DNA from 3 places in the Pseudoalteromonas sp. NZS100 genome. Region 3 is predicted to be linked to each of the others. Evidence: predicted binding sites of a transcription regulator. Region 3 holds the regulator's gene; each other region holds the start of a gene.
The links. Region 3 encodes FliA, which starts transcription of late flagellar genes. Its sites were predicted from a motif close to CTAAAGNTNNNNNNNNNNNNGCCGATA; they were not measured.
Positions count from the first base shown of each region.

Region 1: the regulator FliA is predicted to act here: its motif matches at 6,112-6,138, upstream of I6E69_RS10750 (DUF4402 domain-containing protein).
Region 2: the regulator FliA is predicted to act here: its motif matches at 3,785-3,811, upstream of pomA (flagellar motor protein PomA).

Region 1 covers NZ_JADYWM010000008.1:155,986-163,987, forward strand. The annotation lists gene ptsP (phosphoenolpyruvate--protein phosphotransferase) at 1-282, shown strand, start outside; gene I6E69_RS10720 (sulfite exporter TauE/SafE family protein) at 373-1,182, shown strand; gene lgt (prolipoprotein diacylglyceryl transferase) at 1,196-1,999, shown strand; gene I6E69_RS10730 (thymidylate synthase) at 2,010-2,861, shown strand; gene galU (UTP--glucose-1-phosphate uridylyltransferase GalU) at 2,885-3,763, shown strand; gene I6E69_RS10740 (SPOR domain-containing protein) at 4,469-5,152, shown strand; gene I6E69_RS10745 (SPOR domain-containing protein) at 5,524-6,078, shown strand; gene I6E69_RS10750 (DUF4402 domain-containing protein) at 6,194-6,796, shown strand; gene I6E69_RS10755 (DUF4402 domain-containing protein) at 6,868-7,284, shown strand; gene I6E69_RS10760 (molecular chaperone) at 7,294-8,002, shown strand, end outside.
Region 2 covers NZ_JADYWM010000011.1:3,574-11,575, reverse strand. The annotation lists gene I6E69_RS12430 (ligand-binding sensor domain-containing diguanylate cyclase) at 1-375, shown strand, start outside; gene dxs (1-deoxy-D-xylulose-5-phosphate synthase) at 449-2,311, opposite strand; gene ispA ((2E,6E)-farnesyl diphosphate synthase) at 2,417-3,304, opposite strand; gene I6E69_RS12415 (exodeoxyribonuclease VII small subunit) at 3,307-3,549, opposite strand; gene pomA (flagellar motor protein PomA) at 3,871-4,638, shown strand; gene I6E69_RS12405 (flagellar motor protein MotB) at 4,641-5,561, shown strand; gene I6E69_RS12400 (hypothetical protein) at 5,766-6,281, shown strand; gene I6E69_RS12395 (DNA topoisomerase III) at 6,324-8,002, shown strand, end outside.
Region 3 covers NZ_JADYWM010000003.1:274,161-282,162, forward strand. The annotation lists gene I6E69_RS04675 (flagellar motor protein) at 1-271, opposite strand, end outside; gene I6E69_RS04680 (chemotaxis response regulator protein-glutamate methylesterase) at 264-1,427, opposite strand; gene I6E69_RS04685 (chemotaxis protein CheA) at 1,486-3,714, opposite strand; gene I6E69_RS04690 (protein phosphatase CheZ) at 3,730-4,503, opposite strand; gene cheY (chemotaxis response regulator CheY) at 4,521-4,904, opposite strand; gene I6E69_RS04700 (RNA polymerase sigma factor FliA) at 4,945-5,655, opposite strand; gene I6E69_RS04705 (MinD/ParA family protein) at 5,682-6,542, opposite strand; gene flhF (flagellar biosynthesis protein FlhF) at 6,535-8,002, opposite strand, start outside.

The sequences.
Region 1 (8,002 bases), on a different contig from region 3:
CGTGAATGTGAACAATATGAACTGCCATTTAGTTTGTGTGGTGAACTAGGCGGCGATCCTGAGGGGGCTATTTTGCTTATTGCCATGGGTTACAGGCGCCTTAGTATGAATTTATCATCGCTTAATAAAGTTAAATGGGTACTTAGGCGTTTAAATGTTAGTGACATGGAACAACTATTAAGTGAATGCTTAGCGCAATCTACAGCCAAACAAGTACTACGTTTAACGCGAAGCTTTATGCTAGAGCATAAATTAGGTGATTTGTTTTACACTCCTAAATAAGCTTATACGCCTAATTAATTGCAATACACAGATGCTATTAGTTTTATAATCCTTTAATATATAAACCTTAAAAGGGTATTTGAGATTACTATGTATGACTTAGGTTTGTTAGTCGCAAGCTGCGCACTACTAGGCTGTATTGTTGGGTTTTTAGCTGGGTTACTAGGCATTGGTGGCGGTTTAATTATCGTTCCAGTTCTAAGCACTCTGCTACTCTCATTTAATGTAACGTCAGCTGATCATGTATTAGTAATTGCTATTGCAACCTCACTCGCTTCTATTTTATTTACTTCAACGTCTTCAGCGCTGGCTCATCATAAAAATGATAACGTACCTTGGGATATAGCCCCATGGGTTATGTCTGGCGTGGCTTTAGGTGCACTTATTAGTGGCTTTGCAGCAAGTTTAATCCCTGAACAAATATTGCGTACAGTGTTTGCTATAAGCGTTGTATTTATTGCAGCAAGAATGGTGCTATCTGCGCGTAATAAACCGATGTCAGATAAACCGTTACCGGCAGGTCCTATTTTAGGTGGATTTTCTGCGATAATGGGCGGATTATCAGGTTTAATTGGTATTGGCGGTGGTGCTTTAATAGTACCTATGCTTAATTATTTCTCGGTTGATATAAAAAAAGCAATTGGCTGCGCAGCCGCGTGCGGAATTGTTATAGCATTATTTGGCTCTATTGGTTACATCAGCGCAGGTTGGCATGTTACCGATTTAGAGCATGGTTTTGCTGGGTTTGTTTATTTACCTGCATTATTTGGAATTGTTATTACCTCGTGGTTTGTTGCGCCTATTGGCGCCAAAGCAACTCACTATTTACCTGTTAATACAATTAAAAAAGTTTTCGCGGTGCTGCTTGTAGTTATCGCAATTAAAATGGTTTTTAGCTAAAGGTTTATTTTTTATGGCACTTGAGTTTCCTCAAATTGATCCAATTATTTTTTCTGTTGGACCGCTAAGCGTACGTTGGTATGGCTTAATGTATTTAATAGGTTTTGCATTTGCTATGTGGTTTGCAAATCGTCAAGCATCAAAGCCAAATTCGGGTTGGACTAAAGAGCAAGTAAGCGATTTACTGTTTTACGGCATGTTAGGGGTAATACTAGGCGGGCGTATTGGCTACGTATTGTTTTACCAGTTTAGTTACTTTATAGAAAACCCACTGTATTTATTTAGAATAGACCAAGGCGGTATGTCGTTCCATGGTGGAACACTTGGCGTTATAACTGCCGTCGCAATTTTTTCGTGGACGCGTAAAAAGTCGCTTCTTCAAGTGGGCGACTTTGTTGCACCACTGGTTCCTGTAGGGCTTTTAGCTGGACGTATTGGTAACTTTATAAACGGTGAATTATGGGGCCGAGTTACCGACGTGCCATGGGCAATGGTATTTCCAACGGGCGGTCCGCTTGCGCGTCACCCATCGCAATTATACGAAGCATTTTTTGAAGGCCTAGTGCTGTTTTTAATCCTGCAATGGTTTATTAAAAAGCCACGCCCAGCAGGCAGTGTAGCCGGTGTATTTTTATTAGGCTATGGCGTGTTTAGATTCTGTATTGAATATTTCCGCCAACCTGATGCACAATTAGGTTTATTTGCAGACTTTATTTCAATGGGACAAATACTTTCGTTACCTATGATAGTGGGTGGTTTAGGCTTGTTAATTTGGGCATATAAGAAACCACAACACGTTACACCAGCTAAGGCATAATAAGAAAAGCATGAAACAATATTTAGAATTATGTCAGCGTATTGTTGACGAAGGGCAGTGGGTCGAAAATAAACGTACAGGTACGCGTTGTTTAACCGTTATCAATGCTGATTTAGAATACGATGTGGCTAATAATCAGTTTCCGATGATCACTACACGCAAAAGTTACTACAAAGCAGCGATTGCTGAATTGCTAGGATATTTACGCGGGTACGACAGCGCTGAGCAGTTTCGTGAAATTGGCTGTAAAACATGGGATGCTAACGCAAACGATAACAATGCATGGCTTAATAACCCTAACCGTAAAGGTGAGGATGACATGGGGCGTGTTTATGGCGTACAAGGCCGTGGTTGGCAACGACCAGATGGCTCAACGCTTGATCAGCTTTCAAAAGTTATTAATAACTTAAAAAATGGCATTGATGACCGTGGTGAAATAATCACGTTTTATAATCCAGGTGAGTTTGAGCTTGGTTGCTTGCGCCCGTGTATGCATACACACACTTTTTCGTTACTTGGCGATACGCTATATTTAACGTCATATCAGCGAAGCTGTGATGTGCCACTTGGCCTTAATTTTAATCAAATTCAGTGTTTTGTGTTGCTTGCGCTAGTGGCTCAAATTACCGGCCACAAAGCGGGTAAGGCGTATCATAAAATTGCTAATGCACATATTTACGAAAACCAACTTGAGCTGATGCGTGATGTGCAGTTAACGCGTGAGCCATTTGCATCACCTCAGTTAAAAATTAATCCAGAAATTAAATCATTAGAAGACATAGAAACGTGGGTAACACGAGACGACTTTGAAGTAACAGGCTATCAATGCCACGAAGCGATTCAATACCCATTTTCAGTATAATAAAAGATTAAGGAAAACATAAAATGAAAGCAGTGATCCCAGTAGCAGGCCTTGGTACTCGTATGTTACCAGCCACTAAAGCAATTCCTAAAGAAATGCTGCCAGTGGTAGACCGTCCTTTAATTCAATATGTAGTAAACGAAGCCGTTGCTGCAGGCATTAAAGAAATAGTGTTAGTAACTCACTCAAGTAAAAATTCAATCGAAAATCACTTCGATACGAGCTTTGAACTAGAAGCTACTTTAGAAAAGCGTGTAAAGCGGCAACTACTTGCCGAAGTGCAAGCAATCTGCCCTAAAGACGTAACCATTATTCACGTACGCCAAGGTGAAGCAAAAGGCTTAGGCCATGCTATTAGTTGTGCTGCGCCTATTATTGGTAACGAACCGTTTGTAGTTATTCTACCAGATGTAATTATTGACGATGTAGAGAGCGATCTTAAAAAAGATAACTTAGCAGAAATGATCGCTAATTTTGAGCAAAATAAGCATAGCCAAATAATGGTTGAGCCAGTACCAATGGATGAAGTAGATAAGTTTGGTGTGGTTGATTTAGGCGATGTTGACCTAAAGCAAGGTGAAAGCTCAGCAATCTTTAATATGGTAGAAAAACCGCCAGTAGACGAAGCACCATCTAACTTAGCTGTAGTGGGTCGATACGTATTAAGCGAAAATATCTGGCCGTTACTTGCAAAAACTCCGCAAGGAGCAGGCAATGAAATTCAATTAACTGACGCAATTGCGATGTTAATGGAACACGAAAAAGTAGATGCATACGCTATAAAAGGCCGTAGCCACGATTGTGGAAGTAAAATTGGTTATTTAAAAGCGACTATTGAATTTGCACTTCGTCGCGATGAATTTGCTGATGAATTAAAGTCATTTATTAAAAAACTGATTTAACAGTTAATATAAATCATGAAAGGCGCCTGCATCGGCGCCTTTTTTATGAGTTTTATCAGGGCCTGTTTATCTTTCAAGGTTAAATTTGCAGCAGGCTGTTTGGTATTTAGGCAAGGCAGAGCCTATGTAGTGTGGTTATTCCCCATAAATAGGCGATAACGTAGCATAGATGCCAAACATGCGCTGCCCGAAGGGTTCTGCCCCGGGGCAATTTACTCTTTGTTGCATACATGGATGTAGGTAAGGGGCGTGAGCAGGACGCGGAAGCTTTACTCGGTTTTTACTTATTCTTACAGGGATGTAAGTCAGTAGAATAACGCAGGAGCAGTTATCGAGCCCACTAGGTTACAAACCTCGCGCCGCGATTAAATGGCCCCTAGATTGAACAAATTTTAATCCTGAAAGGTCAACAGGCCCTAAAATAAAATAAAATAAGGAAAGGAATAGCTCTAAAATAAAAGTTTTTAAGTCATTACAGACATATTGTTATTTATGTTGTAAAGTTTGTGTTAACTGGCATTGAATTTGTATTAAATAATGCTCTCAAGGAAGGGTGGGAGTATGCAACGTTGTGTTTTACAAAACACTGACAAGCATGCGAAGAGCTAAGTTTTATAGCTCACAGCTTAAATAAAGTTAAACGCTTTCTTGTGAGAATGTTTAACTGAAATGTAGTGAAAACACTGCTTTCAGGACAGCAAATACATGTTTATATATAAAAAAAATAACATTGGGCTTTTACTTAGCTTGCTAATGCTTTTATTTGGCACAGCATGCAGCGTTACGCCTGAAAAAAAAACCATTGACGAACAACCTCAAAGTAACTCGCCTGACTACGTCTCAATTACAGCCTTGGAGCTTGCTCAGCTAAAAGATGCTGCAATGCAGTGGCAACAAGCACGCGAAGGTATAGAGCGAATTTTAAGATTAGAAAAAGAAATAACTTACCTCGTAAATCATATTGATATTATAAACAGCAAAGCTATTGCGCAGTCTAATCAAGGGTATAGCAGCAAGTCTGTACGCTTACCTCGAAACACACGTAATGTTAAATCACGCCAACAAGTTAAACAAAACTACAGCAATAAAAAACAAGCTGTAAAATTAAATAAACCAAAACATGTATTTGCTTTGCAGGTAGCTTCGGTTGACTCAGAGCAAGGTGTGGCTAAAGCATGGCAAGAGCTAAATACTAAAGCTGCACCGTTGTTTAGAGACAAAATATTGACTAACGTTGAAACCGCCAAGATAAACGACAAAATGTTTTACAGGCTAAAACTAGGCTCTTACCAAAACTTTAAAAATGCAAAAGCAGACTGTGACGTATTTAAGCTGTATAAACTCGATTGCATAGTAAGTAACTACACCGATAAGCCAGTAAGGCTCTAGCTCACAGCATGTAATATCAATCTGCAATAATATCTAATCAATTTGAAGGATTAGACCTGACGCTAACTTCGCTAATAATTTTTGATATACGACTGCATGAATGCAGGAGGTAGAGCAATGCAGCAGCAATTAGTGATACCAACTAAATGATGAAATTTTGCCTTGTTATCGATATGGCTTTTCTTACTTCAAAAATAGACTACTTAATTAAAAAGTTGCTATAAAGTGGCGCAAAATTTGCTTTAATTTATTATCTTGGTTAGTAGAGTGCTTTTGCAATGCGGTATTTTAAGTCTTGTCATTTAATATCAGTTTTATTCTTATCTTTTTATTTATATGGATGCAGCAGCGCAACTGTAAATAACGAGAGCGTGCAGCATTCTTTAATAACTGATAAACAAGTAAAAGAGTATGTTTCGCAGTGGCACTTACAGCAAGAAAGCATTGGTCGTTTAACTGCTATGGAAGATGATTTACAGCTATTAATTATGGCGTTATCGTCTCAAAGTGAATTAACTGAAAACCCTCCTTTACTTATGCAAAGTAAAACCGATATCACCTATGGTAATCAGCCTTCACAGAATTTGGAACCGACGGCACTAAATAACACTCCCGAAGTAAAAGCACCAAACTTACAAAATTCAGAACTCACCTTAACAGATGAAACTAAAATTGGAGCACAGCTTGGTTGGTATTTAAAGCCAGAGCTTGTTAAAGCAAGAGTCGAAAGGCTTAAGCAATTATACCCTAGTGCATTTACTCAATTTAATTTTACTATGTTTGAACGTAAAAATAATAATATGACTTTGTATGGATTACGTGTAGGTCCATTTAAAAACGATGCTCAAGTAAGTGCGTTTTGTTATTTAGCTAATCAGCTTGATCAAGCATGTAATATTGCTGCTTTTGCCGGAAAACCAATATAATTAATAAATTAGGCCTTTTAAACTTATATAGTATTAAAGTATTTGTACTAATAGTCGATACTAACTATAGTTGGGCAAATATTTGATAAAGCCCATTTTCTTATAAGGATTTAGCATGAAGTTTTATTTTTCAGTATTAGCTATTACAGTAAGTGTCAATTCATCTGCCGTTTATGCAACAAGCGCAGATTTTGAGGCGAAAGTAACAGTTCAAAATGCGGTTGTATTAACTAAGGACACAGATTTAAGCTTTGGTATTATTCGTGCTGTAGCTGATAAAACGGGAGCTGAGCAAGCTAAACTTACTGTAAGCCCTAATCCAGAATCAACCCCAGTATCAATAAGAGAAAACCCTACAAGTCAGAGTGCAATTATTTCTATAATTGAAGATGGGGAAGCAGCTAGCTTCACTGTTTCTGATGTAGTACCTAATTCATTGCTTGTAATTACGAGTCCAGACGATGGTGCTATTGAGTCGGATGATGGTCAAGGTGTAGGCGAACCAGATTTTAGAATTAGCGATTGGAAATTTTTTATAACAAGTGGTGAGAATCAAGGTAATTTGTATTCGTCAACTACCCCAAACCTTAAAGCTGATAGTGACGGTAGTGTTTCATTTAGCTTAGGAGCAACACTTTATACATCATCAAATATATCTACAGTTGATTACCCTGATGGTGATTACTCTGGGAATTTCCAAGTTGAAGTATCTTACTAGCTAGTATGCATATTCAATTTAAGTGCCTAATATATTCTGTTTTATGGCTATTTTTTTTTGTTAGTCATTGTGTGTTTAGTGCAAGCATACAACAAGAAGCGCTTAATTTTGGCACTTTAGTTATCCCTCAAAATAATACTTTAAGCTCTATCACGATTAACCAAAATGGTGAAATAACCACATTTGGTAGTATTTACGTATTAACTGAGGGGAATCCCGCAGAACTTTTATTTACCGATTTACCTCCGCTTACTCAAATATCGTTTAATAAAATGAGTGACTCTACATTGCAAAGTGAAGTACTTGGAGCTAATAGTGCCAAGTTTTCGGTTGTATTAGTGGATTTACCAAGAACGCAAACTAGCGATGAATTTGGAGAGCTTTTACTCAAAGTAGGTGGCCGTTTAATAACGACAGGGACTAGCCAAAGTTACTTAGATGGTAGTTTTATTACTGACACCCAATTAGAAATTACGATTGATTACTAAAGGAAAAACATGCTTTATAAAGTTGTAGTGCTGCTCGCACTGAGTGTATGTATTTTAGGAAAAAATGCATACGCAAATTTACTTATCTCTCCAACCCGTATTAGTTTTGATGAACGTCAACGAACCGCTAAAGTTACCGTAATTAATACGGGTGATGAATATCAAACATATCGTGTTTTATGGAGTGAGAAGCAAGCGCAACCTAGCGGTGGCTACATACAGTTGGCAGAGGCTACAAGCGAAAGTTTAAGTTCAATGGCACGTTTGTCACCAAAACAAATGCGTTTAGCACCTGGTGAAAAACAAACAGTAAAAATAGCAATACGTAAACCTAAAGGTCTAGCTTCTGGTGAGTACCGCTCTCATCTTCTATTTCAAGCATTGCCTGGTGAAAATACTAATAAAACAAGTTCAATAAAAGTTAATATGATTATGAGCTACAGCATTCCTATTTTGTTACGTAAAGACATGAAACAGCCAGAAGTTGCCATAGAACAAGCTAAGCTAGTGCTAAATGAAAGCAATCAACGTCCTCAGTTTTTATTGAATATAAAACGAGAAGGTAAGTTTAGTAGCTACGGTAAATTAAGTGCTTACTTTGTTGATAGCAATAACGAGCAAGTTAAAATTGCAGAAATTGGTAATTTAAGTATTTATCCAGAAGTGGATAATGCGTTTGTAACCCTTAGTTTATTTAGTGACAAAAATTTAGATAAAG
Region 2 (8,002 bases), on a different contig from region 3:
GATGAGTTTTTATTATTATTACGTGACTTTAAATGCAATAAAATAGACAGCTACGCTTCAGAACTTTGCAAAGTAATAGCGGCTAATTCGTTCCAATTACCAAATGGAAAAACAACTAATATCACGGCATCAATTGGTTGGTCATTTTATCCATTACCTTTATTAGGCGGACAGGTAATTAGCTGGGAAACCTCTATTAACTTGGCCGATATAGCACTGCATCAAGTTAAAAAACGCGGTGGTGATGGCGTGGCTAATATTACGTTTGATGATCAGCTCGATGCATTTGAGTTTGAACAAAACTCTAATGTTGATCAACAGTTAGGTATTTTACAAAGTAATGGCCTAGCTGATATTAAAGTGTGGATGCGCTGATGAGCAATATTTGATATTAAAAAAGGAGCCTAGGCTCCTTTTTTAATATGCTCAACTTTAGATGTATAGGAAGTTAATTAATAAACGCCTTAATAGCGTTTAAAATTCCTTGCTCGCCTAATCCCATTTCATCGTGCATTTCATCTTGCGTGCCGTGTTTAATAAACTCATCAGGAATACCTAAGTTAAGGATATTAATATCAGCTTTTTGCGTTGCCAAGTATTCGTTAACTGCAGAGCCGGCACCGCCAGCAATCGCGTTATCTTCAAGCGTAACAAAGGTATCGTGGCTAGTAGCAAGCTCATTTAAAAGTGCAGTATCAAGTGGTTTAATAAAACGCATATTAACAAGCGTTGCATCTAATTCGTTAGCTGCAAGCTGTGCGTTTTCAAGTAATGTACCGAACGATAAAATGGCAATTTTACTGCCTTTCTTAATTGTATCTGCTTTACCTATTTCAAGCAGTTGCATAGTGCTTTCAATGTCTGCAGTACCTGCGCTACCTCGAGGGTAACGAACTGCAACAGGGCAGTTTGCTTTATAACCGGTGTATAGCATTTGGCGGCATTCGTTGGTGTCGCTTGGTGCCATAATTACCATATTTGGAATACAGCGCATAAAGCTTAAATCGTACGCACCTTGGTGAGTTTCACCATCGGCTCCAACAATACCAGCGCGGTCAATGGCAAATAATACAGGTAAGTTTTGCAGTGCAACATCATGTATTAATTGGTCATACGCACGTTGTAAAAAGCTCGAGTAAATAGCAACAACAGGTTTTAAACCTTCACAGGCAAAACCAGCCGCTAAAGTAACAGCATGCTGCTCTGCAATGGCCACATCAAAGTATTGATCTGGAAACTCTTTAGAAAAACGTACCATGCCAGAGCCTTCACGCATTGCTGGCGTAATAGCCATTAACTTGCTGTCTTGCTTTGCCATGTCGCATAACCAATCGCCAAAAACTTTTGAAAAAGTAGCAGCGCTAGGTTTAGATTTAGGCAGGCTAGTTGTGCTTGGATCGAATTTTGGTACACCATGGTAGCCAATAGGATCGGCTTCAGCCGGTTTGTAGCCCTTACCTTTTTGCGTTTTTATATGTAAAAGCTGTGGGCCTTTTAAATTACGCATATTACGTAATGTATCTACAAGCATGTTTACATCGTGACCATCAATTGGGCCTATGTAATTTAGGCCTAATTCTTCAAAGAAGGTTCCCGGGATCATCATGCCCTTAATGTGCTCTTCCATTTTACTGGCAAGTTGTTTTACCGGAGGCACACCTGAGAGTAACTTTTTACTGCCTTCACGAATGTTAGTATAAAAGCTACCTGATAGAATTCGGGCAAAGTGATTTGTTAATGCGCCAACATTTTCAGAAATCGACATTTCGTTATCATTTAAAATAATAAGCATGTCTGATTTTACATCACCTAAATGATTCATCGCTTCAAATGCCATGCCTGCGGTGATAGCTCCGTCACCAATAATGGCTACAGATTTTCGACCTTTGCCTTCTTTTTGGGCGGCAATAGACATACCTAAGGCAGCTGAAATAGAGGTGCTTGAATGGCCTACGCTAAACGTATCGTATTGGCTTTCATCGCGAAAAGGAAAAGGGTGCAAACCGTCTTTTTGGCGAATAGTGTGCATTTGGTCGCGACGACCTGTAAGGATTTTATGTGGATAAGCTTGGTGACCCACATCCCAAACTAGGCGATCGTCTGGAGTGTTATAAACATAATGTAGCGCAACGGTTAGTTCAACCGTCCCTAAACCAGACGCTAGATGACCGCTACTTTGCGATACTGAGTTGAGTAAATAATCGCGCAGCTCATTGCTAAATGCAGGGAGTTTGTCTTGCGCTAAGTCACGCAATTGGGCTGGCTCGTCAACCAAATTAAGTAATGGATACTTGCTACTATCAAGTGTCATGGTTTTATATATATCCTTCGCTAACATTAATTCATTCAAAGCTTTTACGAATAATTAATGTTGAGTAATAATGTCAGTGCTAATTGCAATACGTATGAGCAAAAATTAGTGGTCACGCTCAATTAGGTAATTTGCTAGCGACGCAAGAAGTGTTGTGTCAGCATCTATATTTGCCAACGCTTCATGGGCTTGTTGTATTAAATTTTGCGCCTTTTCTTTAGCGCCTAGCATACCTAATAACGCCGGATATGTCGCTTTATTCGCGGCAATATCGGAGCCTTGTGGTTTACCTAAAGTAACCGTATCGCCTTCAACATCTAAAATGTCGTCGTGTACTTGAAACGCCAGCCCTATAGCATACCCAAAAATGCTTAAATTTTCTAAGGTTTGTTGATCTGCCTTTTCACTGCACAGTGCACCAAGTGTAATTGCACAATTAATTAAAGCTCCGGTTTTTAGCTTATGTATTCGCTCAAGCTCTTGTACGGTAATTACTTTATCTGTTGCTGCTATATCAAGACCTTGTCCGCCTACCATGCCCTCAAGGCCTGATGCGTGGGCAAGCGTAGCAATCATTTTTACTTGTGTTTGCGACGAGCATGTAAATTTGTGATTCGCAATAAGCTCAAAGGCGAGTGTTTGTAGGGCATCACCAGCTAAAATTGCATTTGCCTCGCCAAATTCTATATGGCAAGTAGGGCGGCCACGGCGTAAGTCGTCATCGTCCATAGCAGGCAAATCATCATGAACTAGCGAATAGCTATGGATACACTCAATTGCAGCAGCAAGTACATGTAAGTCTTGCTGGTTTGCACCGAGCATTTTACCTGTGGCATAAACTAAAAATGGACGTAATCTTTTACCGCCATTAAATAATCCATACTGGGTGGCGTTCTTTACCGTTTCTTCAGTATCGAGAGGCTGTTTAAAATGCTGCTGTAAGGTCGCTACTACATCTTTTTGAGCACGTTCGATATAATTATTTATGCTCACAGCTATTCCATATCATTATCAAAATTCGTAAGAACTGACTTTTCGCCATTCCCCATCAAAATTGATACTTTTTGTTCTGCTTGCTGTAATTTACCTGATGAAGCACTTGCTAATGCAATTCCACGCTCAAATTGCTTTAACGATTGCTCAAGCGATAAGTCACCTTGTTCCATGTCACTAACGATTGTAGATAATTCTTCTAGTGCTTGTTCGAAACTTAAGTTTTCAGGTTTTTTAGTCGCCATCTTTATTTCAGCTTACATAATAAATTTAGGGGTCAATTTTAGGGGGAATGCTAAACTAGGTCAAAGGATGATATTGGTTTTTTACCTTTATAACGTTAAATTATATTTCAAGTGTATTAATAAAGCCTTAATAGCGGTCTGTTAGTTTAATAAATCAATTGATAATTAGGTAGCCCTTATAACTTGATCTAAAATAGTGCTAAAGGCTGCTTTTTATGTTTATTTATAAAAATGGCTTAAGCAATTCAATATGTTGCCGATAAGCAGTTAATAATAAAAGTTTATGATAAGGCCATTAAGCATGAAACTTCTGGAGGAAATGTGGATTTAGCAACCATAATCGGGATCCTAGGCGCAATTGGCTTAATTGTCATGTCTATGTTTATGAGTAGTAGCGGTGAAATGGCTATGTTTGCCGATGCTCCTTCTAGTGTAATTGTATTTGGTGGTTCACTTTTCATTGTTTTATCAAATTTCACCATGTCGCAGTTTTTGGGGATAGGTAAAGTTGTTGCTAAAGCGTTTATGTTTAAAATTGAAACGCCAGAAGAACTTATTGAAAAAGCAGTAGAACTTGCTGATTCAGCTCGTAAAGGGGGCTTTTTAGCACTCGAAGAAGCTGAAATCCCAAATCCATTTATGCGCAAAGGCGTCGACATGCTTGTTGATGGCCATGACGCAGATGTTGTTCGCGCCACACTTCAAAAAGACATCTCTTTAACCACTACTCGACATGAAATGGGCGCAGGCTTATTTAAGTCATTAGCCGATATTGCACCAGCAATGGGAATGATTGGTACTCTAATTGGCTTAGTTGCAATGTTATCTAACATGGATGACCCAAAAGCAATTGGCCCGGCAATGGCGGTAGCGCTTTTAACAACTTTATATGGTGCGTTTTTAGCCAATGTTGTAGCAATTCCTATTCAGGTAAAACTTGAACTGCGTAAAGACGAAGAGGCTATGAATCAGCGTTTAATTTTAGATGCTATTTTAGGTATACAAGATGGCCAAAATCCAAAAGTAATCGAAGGTATTTTGAAAAATTACTTAGCTGAATCTAAACGCAAAGTAGATACCGAGGAGTAATTATGTCTGATCAAGAGTGCAAATGCCCACCACCAGGCCTACCAGCATGGATGGGAACGTTTGCCGATTTAATGTCACTGTTAATGTGCTTTTTTGTACTCTTGCTTGCGTTTTCAGAAATGGATGTACTTAAGTTTAAACAAATTGCGGGCTCTATGAAGTTTGCTTTTGGTGTGCAGAATAAAATTGAAGTAAAAGATATCCCTAAAGGTACCTCTGTTATTGCTATGGAGTTTACCCCAGGCAAACCAGAACCCACTCCAATAGAAACTATTCAACAACAAACAGTAGAAATGACTCAACAAATGTTAGAGTTTCAGGCTGGAGATGAAAGCTCAGCTGGCGGCAGGCAAGAACAACGCGGGGACAAACGTGGTGGCGAATCTCGTAGTACTTCTCAAGAGCAATCGTCAGAGCAAGCAACTTCAGCGGCCGATCAGGAACAAACTAACGAGCTCGTTAAAAAAATCGCGCAGCAGCTTGAAAAGCAAATAATAGATGGCGCAATTGAGCTTGAATCTTTAGGGCAGCAAATAATTATTCGTATTAGAGAGAATGGTTCATTTCCTTCGGGTAGTGCATTTTTACAACCTAAGTTTAAACCCATAATTCAAGATATTGGTGTGCTGTTAAAAGATGTACCTGGCGAAATTACTGTATCTGGCCATACCGACGATTTTCAGGTATCGAATGAGTTATATATTAACAACTGGGACTTATCGTCAAAGCGTGCTGTAGCAGTAGCAAGCGAGCTGCAAACGGTGCAAGGGTTTGATAAAAACCGCATGATGGTAGTGGGGCGGGCTGATACCCGTCCACTTGTTCCAAACGATTCAAATGAAGATCGCCGCAGGAATCGCCGAGTAGAAATATCTATATTACAAGGTAAAGCAAAAGAGTCAGCGCCTATTGATGTACGTTAAGCTATTGCTTGGTATTATATCTCACTACTTTTTGTTTTAATTTAGGGTACTTAATTGCCTAAGCATCTTGGCAATTTCATCATTTTAGCTTACTGTACATTTCCTTAACATATGTAATGGAATGCCCGTGAATAAAAAATATAAGTATAGCGATATGCCTGGAAATGGTACTGGCGGAGATGACGATAAGACGAAAGAATAACAATGCCTTTATGGGTTGATAAGGTAATTACATTTCTTGAACTTAGCTGGGTTTTATTTTTAATCCCAGCTATTGTTGTTTTCTATTTGCGTAAAGATTTTTTAGCATTACGATTTGTATGTGTCACAGGTGTATTTTTCTTATTTGGTGCACTTATATACGATTCTTTAAAAGAGTTTGATAAAGATATTTATATATATAGATATCTTGTCTGGGCGTTTAATGACATAGCTTGGATGGCTTTAATTGCCTATCTTGGGATAAAAGATAAAGTTTATTTATGGCAATGTGTGTTAGGTCAGTTGGTTGTTATAATGGCACCAATTTTACAACTTCTTCGCGTTCTTGATCGCCACCTTTGGGATTTATCTTATAGCACGCTAATGTATAAAACGCTTTTACCTTTAATTAATACGCTCACCGTAGTGGTGTGTTATCTTCCGCTAATTTATATTGTAATTAAAAATAATAAGACAGTAACTGGTAATAATCATAAAAAAGCCCCTCCTTTAAAATAGCTGTGCTAAACTACTGTTTATATAAACAGTGCTGAGCAAGCTATGAAACTCTACATTGCAGAAAAACCTTCACTTGGACGCGCTATTGCTGATGCGTTACCAAAACCACATAAAAAACACGATGGCTATATAGAAGTCGCCAACGGAGATTGTGTCTCGTGGTGTATAGGGCATTTACTAGAACAAGCAGAGCCCGATGATTACGATGAGCGCTTTAAAAAGTGGCAGTTTGATCACTTGCCTATAATACCTGAGCAGTGGAAGTTAAAAGCCAAAACCAAAACTCGCAAACAGCTCACTGTTTTAAAAAAATTAATTAAACAAGCCTCGCAACTTATTCACGCTGGCGATCCAGACCGTGAAGGCCAGCTTCTGGTCGACCAAGTAATAGAAGAAGCTAAAATAAGTCAGGCTAAAAAGCAAAGTACGCAACGTTTACTCATTAGTGATTTAAACTTATCGGCGGTAAAGAAATCATTGGGCACAATGCGTTCTAATCGAGATTTTATTCCGCTAAGTGTATCTGCTTTAGCGCGCTCTCGTGCTGATTGGCTATTTGGTATGAATTTAACACGTGCATACACACTAGCTGGGCAAAAAGCAGGGTTTGGTAATGTGCTTTCGGTAGGGCGAGTACAAACCCCTATTTTAGGTCTTGTTGTTAATAGAGATAACGAAATAGCACACTTTGTATCTAAGCCTTTTTACGATGTACTGGCGCATTTACTTACTCCAGATAACCAGCCATTCATAGCTAAGTGGGTTCCAAGCAAAGCATGTGAGCCACATCAAGATGAAGAAGGGCGAATACTTAACAAAGCTCTTGCAGAAAATGTTGCTTCACGTATTACAAGGCAAAGTGCTGAGCTTACTTCACTCGACCAAAAACAAAAAAAGCAAAGTGCTCCATTACCTTATAATTTATCTGCTCTGCAAATAGATGCCGCTAAAGCATTTGGTATGCCAGCTCAAAAAGTATTGGATATTTGCCAAATACTTTACGAACGTCATAAACTAATTACTTACCCACGCTCAGATAATCGTTATTTACCCAAAGATCACCATCAAGAAGCATCTGCTATTTTAAAGGCAATAAGTGCAAATGGGGGGCAAGGCAGTGAATTAGTAAACGGGGCTGATGTAAAAAAGCGTAGTAAATGTTTTAACGATTCAAAAGTAGCTGCCCATCATGCCATTGTGCCTACGGCTAAGCAGTTAAAGTCAGCGAGTTTGAGCGGTGACGAAGCAAAGGTATATCAATTAATAAGCCGTCATTACTTAATTCAGTTTTATCCCGACTATATATATAACGAAACTAAAGCTGAGGTAATTATTGCTGGTGGGCTTTTTAAAGCAAATGCAAAACAGGATGTAAGCCTGGGCTTTAAGGTATTAATGGGTAAGTCTGAATTAAAAGATGAAGCCTCGCTACCTCCTTTAACTAAAGGTATGCCTCTTTTTTGTGAGCAAGGCGAAGTGGTCGAAAAGCATACATCACCTCCTGCTTATTTTACCGATGCTACATTATTGGCTGCGATGACGGGCATTAGCCGTTATGTTAAAGATCCACAAATTAAAAAAGTATTAAAAGACACTGATGGTTTAGGTACGGAGGCAACACGTGCGGGAATAATCGAGTTGCTATTTAAGCGGCGTTTTTTAAAACGTGAAGGTAAGTCAATTAGAGCGACCGAAACGGGACTTGCTCTTATTAGCGTATT
Region 3 (8,002 bases):
CTTGACGTGCTTTATGAGACCATCGTTTAACTTGCTCTATTGCGTCTTCAATATCGTATTGTGGTGCAACAAAAACCCACGAGCTCATATTTAGCATCTTTTTGAATGTGCTAGCAGAGGTTTGCAACATAACAGCGCCAAGCGTGCCACCTAGTACAATAATAAGCGCAGGGCCATTAAATAAAGCTGAAACAACACCGCCTTCTAAAGAATAACCTAGACCTATTGCACTGAGTGCTACCAATAGTCCAAATATTGAGAGTTTATCCACAACCTACCTCTCTCATTATACGCGCTGCAACATCGCTCAATGCTAAGCTTTCACTTGAAAGCCCCGCATTAGCAATTGCTTGGGGCATTCCATAAACGACACAGCTTTTCTCATCCTGTGCCCAAATAGTTGCCCCCGTTTGTTTTAACATTCTTGCACCATCACGACCATCAGCGCCCATACCTGTTAAAACAATAGCAAGTACATCGCCTTGATACGTTTTAGCTGCACTAGCAAACGTTACATCTACGCTTGGTTTATAACTTATTCTCTCGCTATGATCTTCAAATACGCGCAGCGTTCTATTAGCTCCACGCCCCTCTACCATCATCTGCTGCCCGCCAGGCGCTAAATAAGCAGTTCCTGGTTGTAAGCGATCGCCCTGTTGTGCTTCTTTCACTTTTATTTGGCACAAACCATTTAAGCGCGCTGCAAACGCGGGTGTAAATGCAGCTGGCATGTGCTGAATAAGTAAAATAGGGTGAGGAAAATTAGCAGGCAATTGAGTCAATATAGTTTGCAAAGCAACAGGACCACCTGTAGAAGTACCAATAGCTAAAAGTTGATATTGTTTTCCACTTGCTCGCATTGAGGCAACATTTGAACTTGTCGATGCAGCAGGCGCAGCTCTTTGAAAGCTTCTATCAGGCTGCTTGATTTGAGTTGTTGATGTGCTTGCTCTTTGCGAAAGTGAACTTGTTGGTTTAGTTGAAATGGATGGTTTAACTGGTGTTGCCGCTCTAAATGTTCGCGGTAAACGTCTTCGCCCTATATCTTTTACTTTACTTTGCAAAAGCTTAATTGCATCTTCATTATTGCGTGCAATATCTTCAAATTTTTTCGGTAAAAAATCCATTGCGCCAGCATCTAACGCATCAAACGTTGCTGTTGCACCATCACGTGTAAGTGATGAAAACATTAAGATAGGAGTTGGGTTACTCGCCATTATCTCTTTAACTGCGCTAATACCATCAAGCACAGGCATTTCGACATCCATGGTGATCATGTCAGGACGCAATTGAGCTGCTTTCTCAACAGCCTCTCTGCCATTAACAGCAAAGCCTATAACTTGTATATCGCTATCTTGCTCAAGGATTTCGCTTACTCTACGGCGAAAAAAGCTTGAATCATCAACAACTAAAACTTTAACGGCCATTTAGCTCTCTTATTAAATTTATGCGTAGGTATATATTAAATATATACCTACTTTATTATTAGCCTGCGTAATGTTTTAACATGTTTGGAACGTCTAAAATCAGTGCAATGCCACCATCCGAAGTTATTGTAGCCCCTGCCATACCTGGCGTTCCTTGAAGTAACGCATCAAGCGGCTTAATCACTACTTCTTCTTGGCCAATTAATGAATCAACAACAAAACCAATTTGTTGCGTACCAATTTGTACAATAACGACGTGACCTTTAGATTTTCGCTGAGAACGATCTGAGCCTTTTACTAACCAATGCTCAAGGTAAAATAACGGTATCGCCTTTTTACGCACAATAATTGTTAATTGCCCATCAACTACATTCGTCTTCGTTAAATCTAAATTAAATATCTCACTAACACCAGCCAGTGGTAACGCAAATGTTTGTGCGCCAACAACGACCATTAATGTCGGTAATATAGCCAAGGTAAGTGGTACTTTTATTTCTAAAATAGTACCAACACCAAGTTCAGACTGAATGCTTACTGAGCCATTAAGTTGCGTGATCTTAGTTTTAACTACGTCCATTCCTACACCACGGCCTGAAATATCAGATATTTCTTCTTTTGTAGAAAAGCCAGGTGCAAAAATCAGGTTATATGCTTCGGTGTCAGAAAGTCGACTCGCTTGGTCATGATCGAGTACGCCTTTACTAATTGCAATTTTTTTCAGTTTCTCAGCATCCATACCTGCACCATCATCTTTGATGGTTAGCAAAATATGGTCGCCCTCTTGAGACGCTGATAAAGTAACATTACCTGTTCTAGACTTACCTGCAGCTTCACGAACAGCGGGCATTTCAATACCATGGTCAACTGAGTTTCTAACTAAATGCACAAGCGGATCGGCAAGTGCTTCAACTAAGTTTTTATCTAGATCGGTTTCTTCACCAATAAGTTTTAAATCAATATCTTTATTTAAGCTACGTGCTAAGTCGCGTACAACGCGAGGGAAGCGACCAAATACTTTCTTAATTGGTTGCATTCGCGTTTGCATAACCGCACCTTGAATATCCGCAGTCACTACATCTAAGTTAGAGATTGCTTTACCCATCGCTTCACTGTCTGAGTTAGTCGCTAAACTAACCAAACGATTTCGTACAAGAACTAACTCACCAACCATATTCATAATTTGATCGAGTCGTTTTGTATCTACGCGAACGGTGGTTTCTGCTGCTGGTGGCGCTGATTTTTTTGGAGCTGCTGCTGGTGGTGCTTTAGCTGCTGGCTTCTCTGGCGCTTTTTCAACTGGTTTTGGAGTAGGAGCTTTAGCTGGCGCAGCTTTTTTTACTGGTTCACTCACTTGTTTAGCTGGCGGTGAAACAGGTTCAGGTTGTTTTGCAGTTGGCGCACTTTCTATCGATTTAGGAGCAGTACCTTTACCATGAAGTTCATCAAGAAGCGCTTCAAATTCGTCATCACTAATTTCATCATCTGATGAATTAACTGCATTAGCCGCTGGTGTAGCTGGTGTAGCTGGTTCTACAGGTGTTTTATTGGCATTATTTTGTTCAGGTTTGCTAGTAACTTCCCCAAAACTGCCAACACCATGTAACTCATCTAATAAGCTGTCAAATTCATCATCAGTAATATCACCATTAAAATCACTACTACTTGCTACTGGTTTTTCAACTGCAGGACCTTGTCCTTTACCGTGCAGCTCATCAAGTAAGCTTTCAAATTCGTCTTCAGTGATTTCATCTATTTCAGCATCGCTAACCGAAGGCGCTCCGCTAAATAGTTCATCAAATGCAAACGGATCTTCATCATCAGCTACTGGTGTATCCACCACTTCATTATGAGGTTGTTCAACCTCTATTTGTGAAGAGGCTTCAGTGGCTTCGGCTTCTGTTGGAGGTAGACCTAAGATATGAAGAGTATGAAGTAATTCAGGATCTGCAGGTTCAGGCTTGTCTCTGTTTTGGATAGTCGCAAACATCTCATTAATGGTGTCTAGTGCTTGTAAAATAACATCCATTAACTCTGAGTTGACTGTTCGCACGCCTTGACGTAGTAAATCAAATACGTTTTCGGCACCGTGACAAGCATCAACAAGTTCTGTCATAGCTAAAAAGCCTGCACCACCTTTTACAGTGTGAAAACCTCTAAATATAGCGTTTAGTAACTCGGTATCTTCTGGATTATTTTCCAGCTCAACTAACTGTTCAGATAAAAGCTCTAGGATTTCTCCAGCCTCTACAAGAAAGTCTTGTAAAATATCTTCATCGACTTCAAACATGCAGTTACTCTCCTCTTAGAAGCCCAAACTTGATAAAAGATCATCAACTTCATCTTGATCAGATACAACATCATTACGCGATTCTTTATCAATAATAGGGCCTTCAGGACCTGCTAAAGTTTGTGTGGCAACTGGTTCTTTTATTTTTTGTTGTTCTACTTTATTCGCGGTGCTGTTACTGTCGTCTTGTTCAGCAAACGCAGTTAAAAGATGAAGTAAACTTTCTTCTACTTCCCTAACAAGTTCAATAACACGGCGAATAACTTGACCTGTTAAGTCTTGATAGTCTTGAGCCATTAATACATTTGTCATTAAGTTTTGAAGCTCATCAGTCTTATGATGAGAGTTGTTCATAAACTTATCGATGCTATGGCAAAGTTGCTTAAACTCACCAAGCTCAATCTCGCGGCTCATTAAACGATCCCATGTCGGTTTGATATGAGATATTTCGTCCGCTAACTGTTGGGCTATAGGAAGACTCGCTTCCACTGCATCCATTGTTTTATTAGCCGCATTTTCTGTCATTTCTATAACATAATTAAGCCGCTTTTTAGCATCTGGAATCGCATCTGTAGTTATGTCACTTAAGCGAGTATCAAGCTCAAAACTTTTAAGAGCTTCGTGCAGTTGACGAGTCAACTTTCCAACTTCAGCAAATAATTCAGACTGCTCTTTAGATGCAGCCTCTAAAATCAACTGATTTGCTTTATCTTGCTCATCATTTTCTAAAAAAACAACGAGCTGACGAGCTTGTTCTAACGTTATTTGAGGCGCAGCTGGTGCTGGCATAAGCCTCTCCCCCATCATTAGCCTAAGCGTTCAAATACTTTTTCTAATTTAGTTTTTAATGTTCCAGCCGTAAATGGCTTAACAATATAACCATTCACGCCAGCTTGCGCTGCAGCTATTATTTGTTCTTTTTTAGCCTCTGCCGTTACCATTAATACAGGGATATGTTTTAACTTCTCGTCTGCACGTATTGCTCTTAAAAGATCAATACCCTGCATTCCAGGCATATTCCAATCCGTAACTACAAAATCAAACACTTGATTTTGCAACATAGGCAAAGCTGTAGACCCATCATCAGCTTCTTGAACGTTAGTGAAACCTAAGTCACGTAACAGGTTTTTTATAATGCGTCTCATCGTTGAAAAATCATCAACTACAAGAATTTTCATGTTTTTATCCAAAACATCCCCCAGTGAGGTATTAACCTTTGTTTACTTACTACTAATTTATCCAGTCATTGATTTTAGCTTTAAGCTTAATCATCGCCTGACCATGTATCTGACTTACACGCGATTCACTTACATCGAGTATATGTCCTATTTCTTTTAAATTCATTTCATCGTTATAGTACAAAGAAAGCACCATTGCATCACGCTCTGGTAATGACTTAATTGCACTTAGCAAAGACTCATTAAACCTATCATTTTTAACATTATTGAAAGGTTTATCTTGTGCTAAATCTTGGCCTACGGGAGTAATAACATCCTCATCTACACCAAGGTCTTCAATGCCTAATATTTTACTCGTATTCGCATCATTTAAAATATGATGGTACTCATTGAGCGAAATTTCAAGTTTTTCAGCAACTTCTATATCCGTTGGTTCGCGGTTCAGACTACTTTCGAGCTCAGTAATTGCTTCTGCAACTTGCCGATTTTTACGATGAACTGAACGAGGAGCCCAATCACCACGGCGCATTTCATCAAGCATAGCACCGCGAATACGAATACCGGCAAAAGTTTCAAAGCTTGCGCCTTTTGTTGCGTCAAAGTTTTTCGAAGCTTCTATTAAACCTATCATTCCTGATTGAATTAAATCATCAAGTTGAACGCTAGGTGGTAATCGAGCAATTAGATGACATGCCACTTTTTTAACAAGTGATGCATGCTTCTCAACAATCACATTTAAATTTTGTGTTGATTGATATCCCATAGCTCTATTCACCACTGTTGTCATAATTAACCGTTTACTAGTTTCTCAATGAAAAACTCTAAATGCCCAGATGGTTGGTTGGGTATTGGCCATTTAACTGCTTTTGTTGCCAGCGTTTTAAACGCAAGAGCGGCTGGCGAATTTGGAAAGAGCTCTACTATTACTTTTTGACGACGTGTTGCTTTGCGCATATTTTCATCATAAGGAACCGTTGCTACTAGCTCCATTGATACATCTAAAAAGCGGTCGGTAACTTTAGATAGCTTTGCAAACAATTCAGTGCCTTCACGCATACTGCGAACCATATTGGCAACAATTTTAAATTTATAAACGCCGTGCTCACGACTTAATACTTTAATAAGTGCGTAAGCGTCGGTGATTGATGTCGGCTCATCGCATACCACAACCATTACATCTTGCGCTGCACGCGAGAAGCTCAGTACCATGTCTGAAATACCAGCAGCTGTATCTACAATTAAAATATCAAATTCGGTATTCAATTCGCTAAACGCACGAATTAGCCCAGCATGCTCAGATGGTGATAATTCAACCATACTTTGCGAACCCGATGTAGCGGGTACAATTTTAATTCCTGCAGGACCTTCAACTAAAATTTCATCAAGCTCACATTCACCAGACAAGACATGTGACAAGTTACGCTCTACACGTAAACCAAGCATCACATCACAGTTTGCTAAACCCAAGTCAGCATCCAGCACTAATACTCGATTACCTTGCTGCCCAAGTGCAATAGCTGTATTTAGAGAAACATTTGTTTTCCCTACTCCACCTTTACCACCGGTTACAGCGATAACTTTTACGCCGTTGTTATTGTTTTGACTCATTTTGCGCAGGCCGCTTGCTTGATCTAATACTGTGTTAATCATACATCCCTACTGTGCTTGGCGCCACTGCTTGGTGCCTTGAATGTTGTGCTTTTGTTCTTTTTAAATATAATTGCTCAGCCTTTTTAACTAGTTTCTCAGCATTTGCAACACGAATATCCTCTGGTACTCGTTGACCATTAGTAAGATACCCTATTGGAAGGCGATTTTGAATCGCAATACTAATAATCTCACCCAAACTTAATGATTCGTCTAACTTAGTGAAAATACAGCCACTTAACTGTACTTTTTTAAAGTGGCGTACAGTTTCTTGCAATACATTAATCTGTGCTGTTGCGCTAAGTACTAAGTAGCTGCGAATATCTACACGTTGGTTACGCATTAACGTGTTTAATTGCTCAGTTAAACGTAAATCTCGCTGGCTCATACCTGCTGTGTCAATTAATACTAGACGTTTATTTCGTAAATGATATAAAACTTCAGCTAATTCATTAGCATCTTTAACTTGCTTCACACCACAACCAATAATACGGCCATATGTTGCAAGTTGTTCATAAGCACCAATTCTGTATGTATCAGTGGTTATTAACGCCACTTTATCGGCACCATATTTTTGTGCGCCTAGAGCTGCAAGCTTAGCAACTGTCGTTGTTTTACCCACACCTGTTGGACCCACTAACGCATATACACCACCTTGGCGAAGTATTTCATTATTGGTTGTTTGCATTTGATCTTCGACCATAGTTAACAATGCTTTCCAACCTTGCTTACGAGACACATCATCAGGTACAAAACATGCCATTTGCTGTGCTACTTCTTTATCAATACCCATACCGACTAAACGGTCAACCATACAAGCGCGTGTTGGATCGCGACGCGCCATATCTTGTTGCATCAAGCCTGATACTTGGTGTTCTAGTAATTGACGAATTGCGTTCATTTCTTCACGCATTGTTGTCATTTCTTCGCTTTCATTATTAGGTGCTTGTTGGCGAGTGGTTACTGGGCTATCTAAATCATCAAAGTCGCGGTCTAAATCATCAAAACCTAAGCTATCCGCTTGAGTTTGTGGACGAACTGGCGCAGCAGCTTCAGGAGCAAACATATTTTTAGTACGCTGCCCCATATCAGGTTCTTGATAGTTATCAGTAGTATCAATACCCGATTGTGAAAACATCGATGCAAGCTCAGGAGAACGAGGACGCGGTGATTGACGCTCTAATAATGCTTGTAGGCTGTCAGCAACTTTTGCTTGAGGCTCAGGCTTGGCACGCTGTGGCTCTGGTTTTACAAAGTTATGCATGCTTTGTTGTGGCGCCTGAGTACGCGGCTCTGCAGGGCGTTGTGGTTGCGCTGCTACTTTAGGGGCTGCTTTGTCATAATCAACTGCCGCCACAATTTCTACACCGTTAGCCAGTTTTTTATTTGACATAATAACCGCATCAACACCTAACTCATCTTTAACTTCTTTAAGTGCTGTGCGCATATCTTTAGCAAAAAAA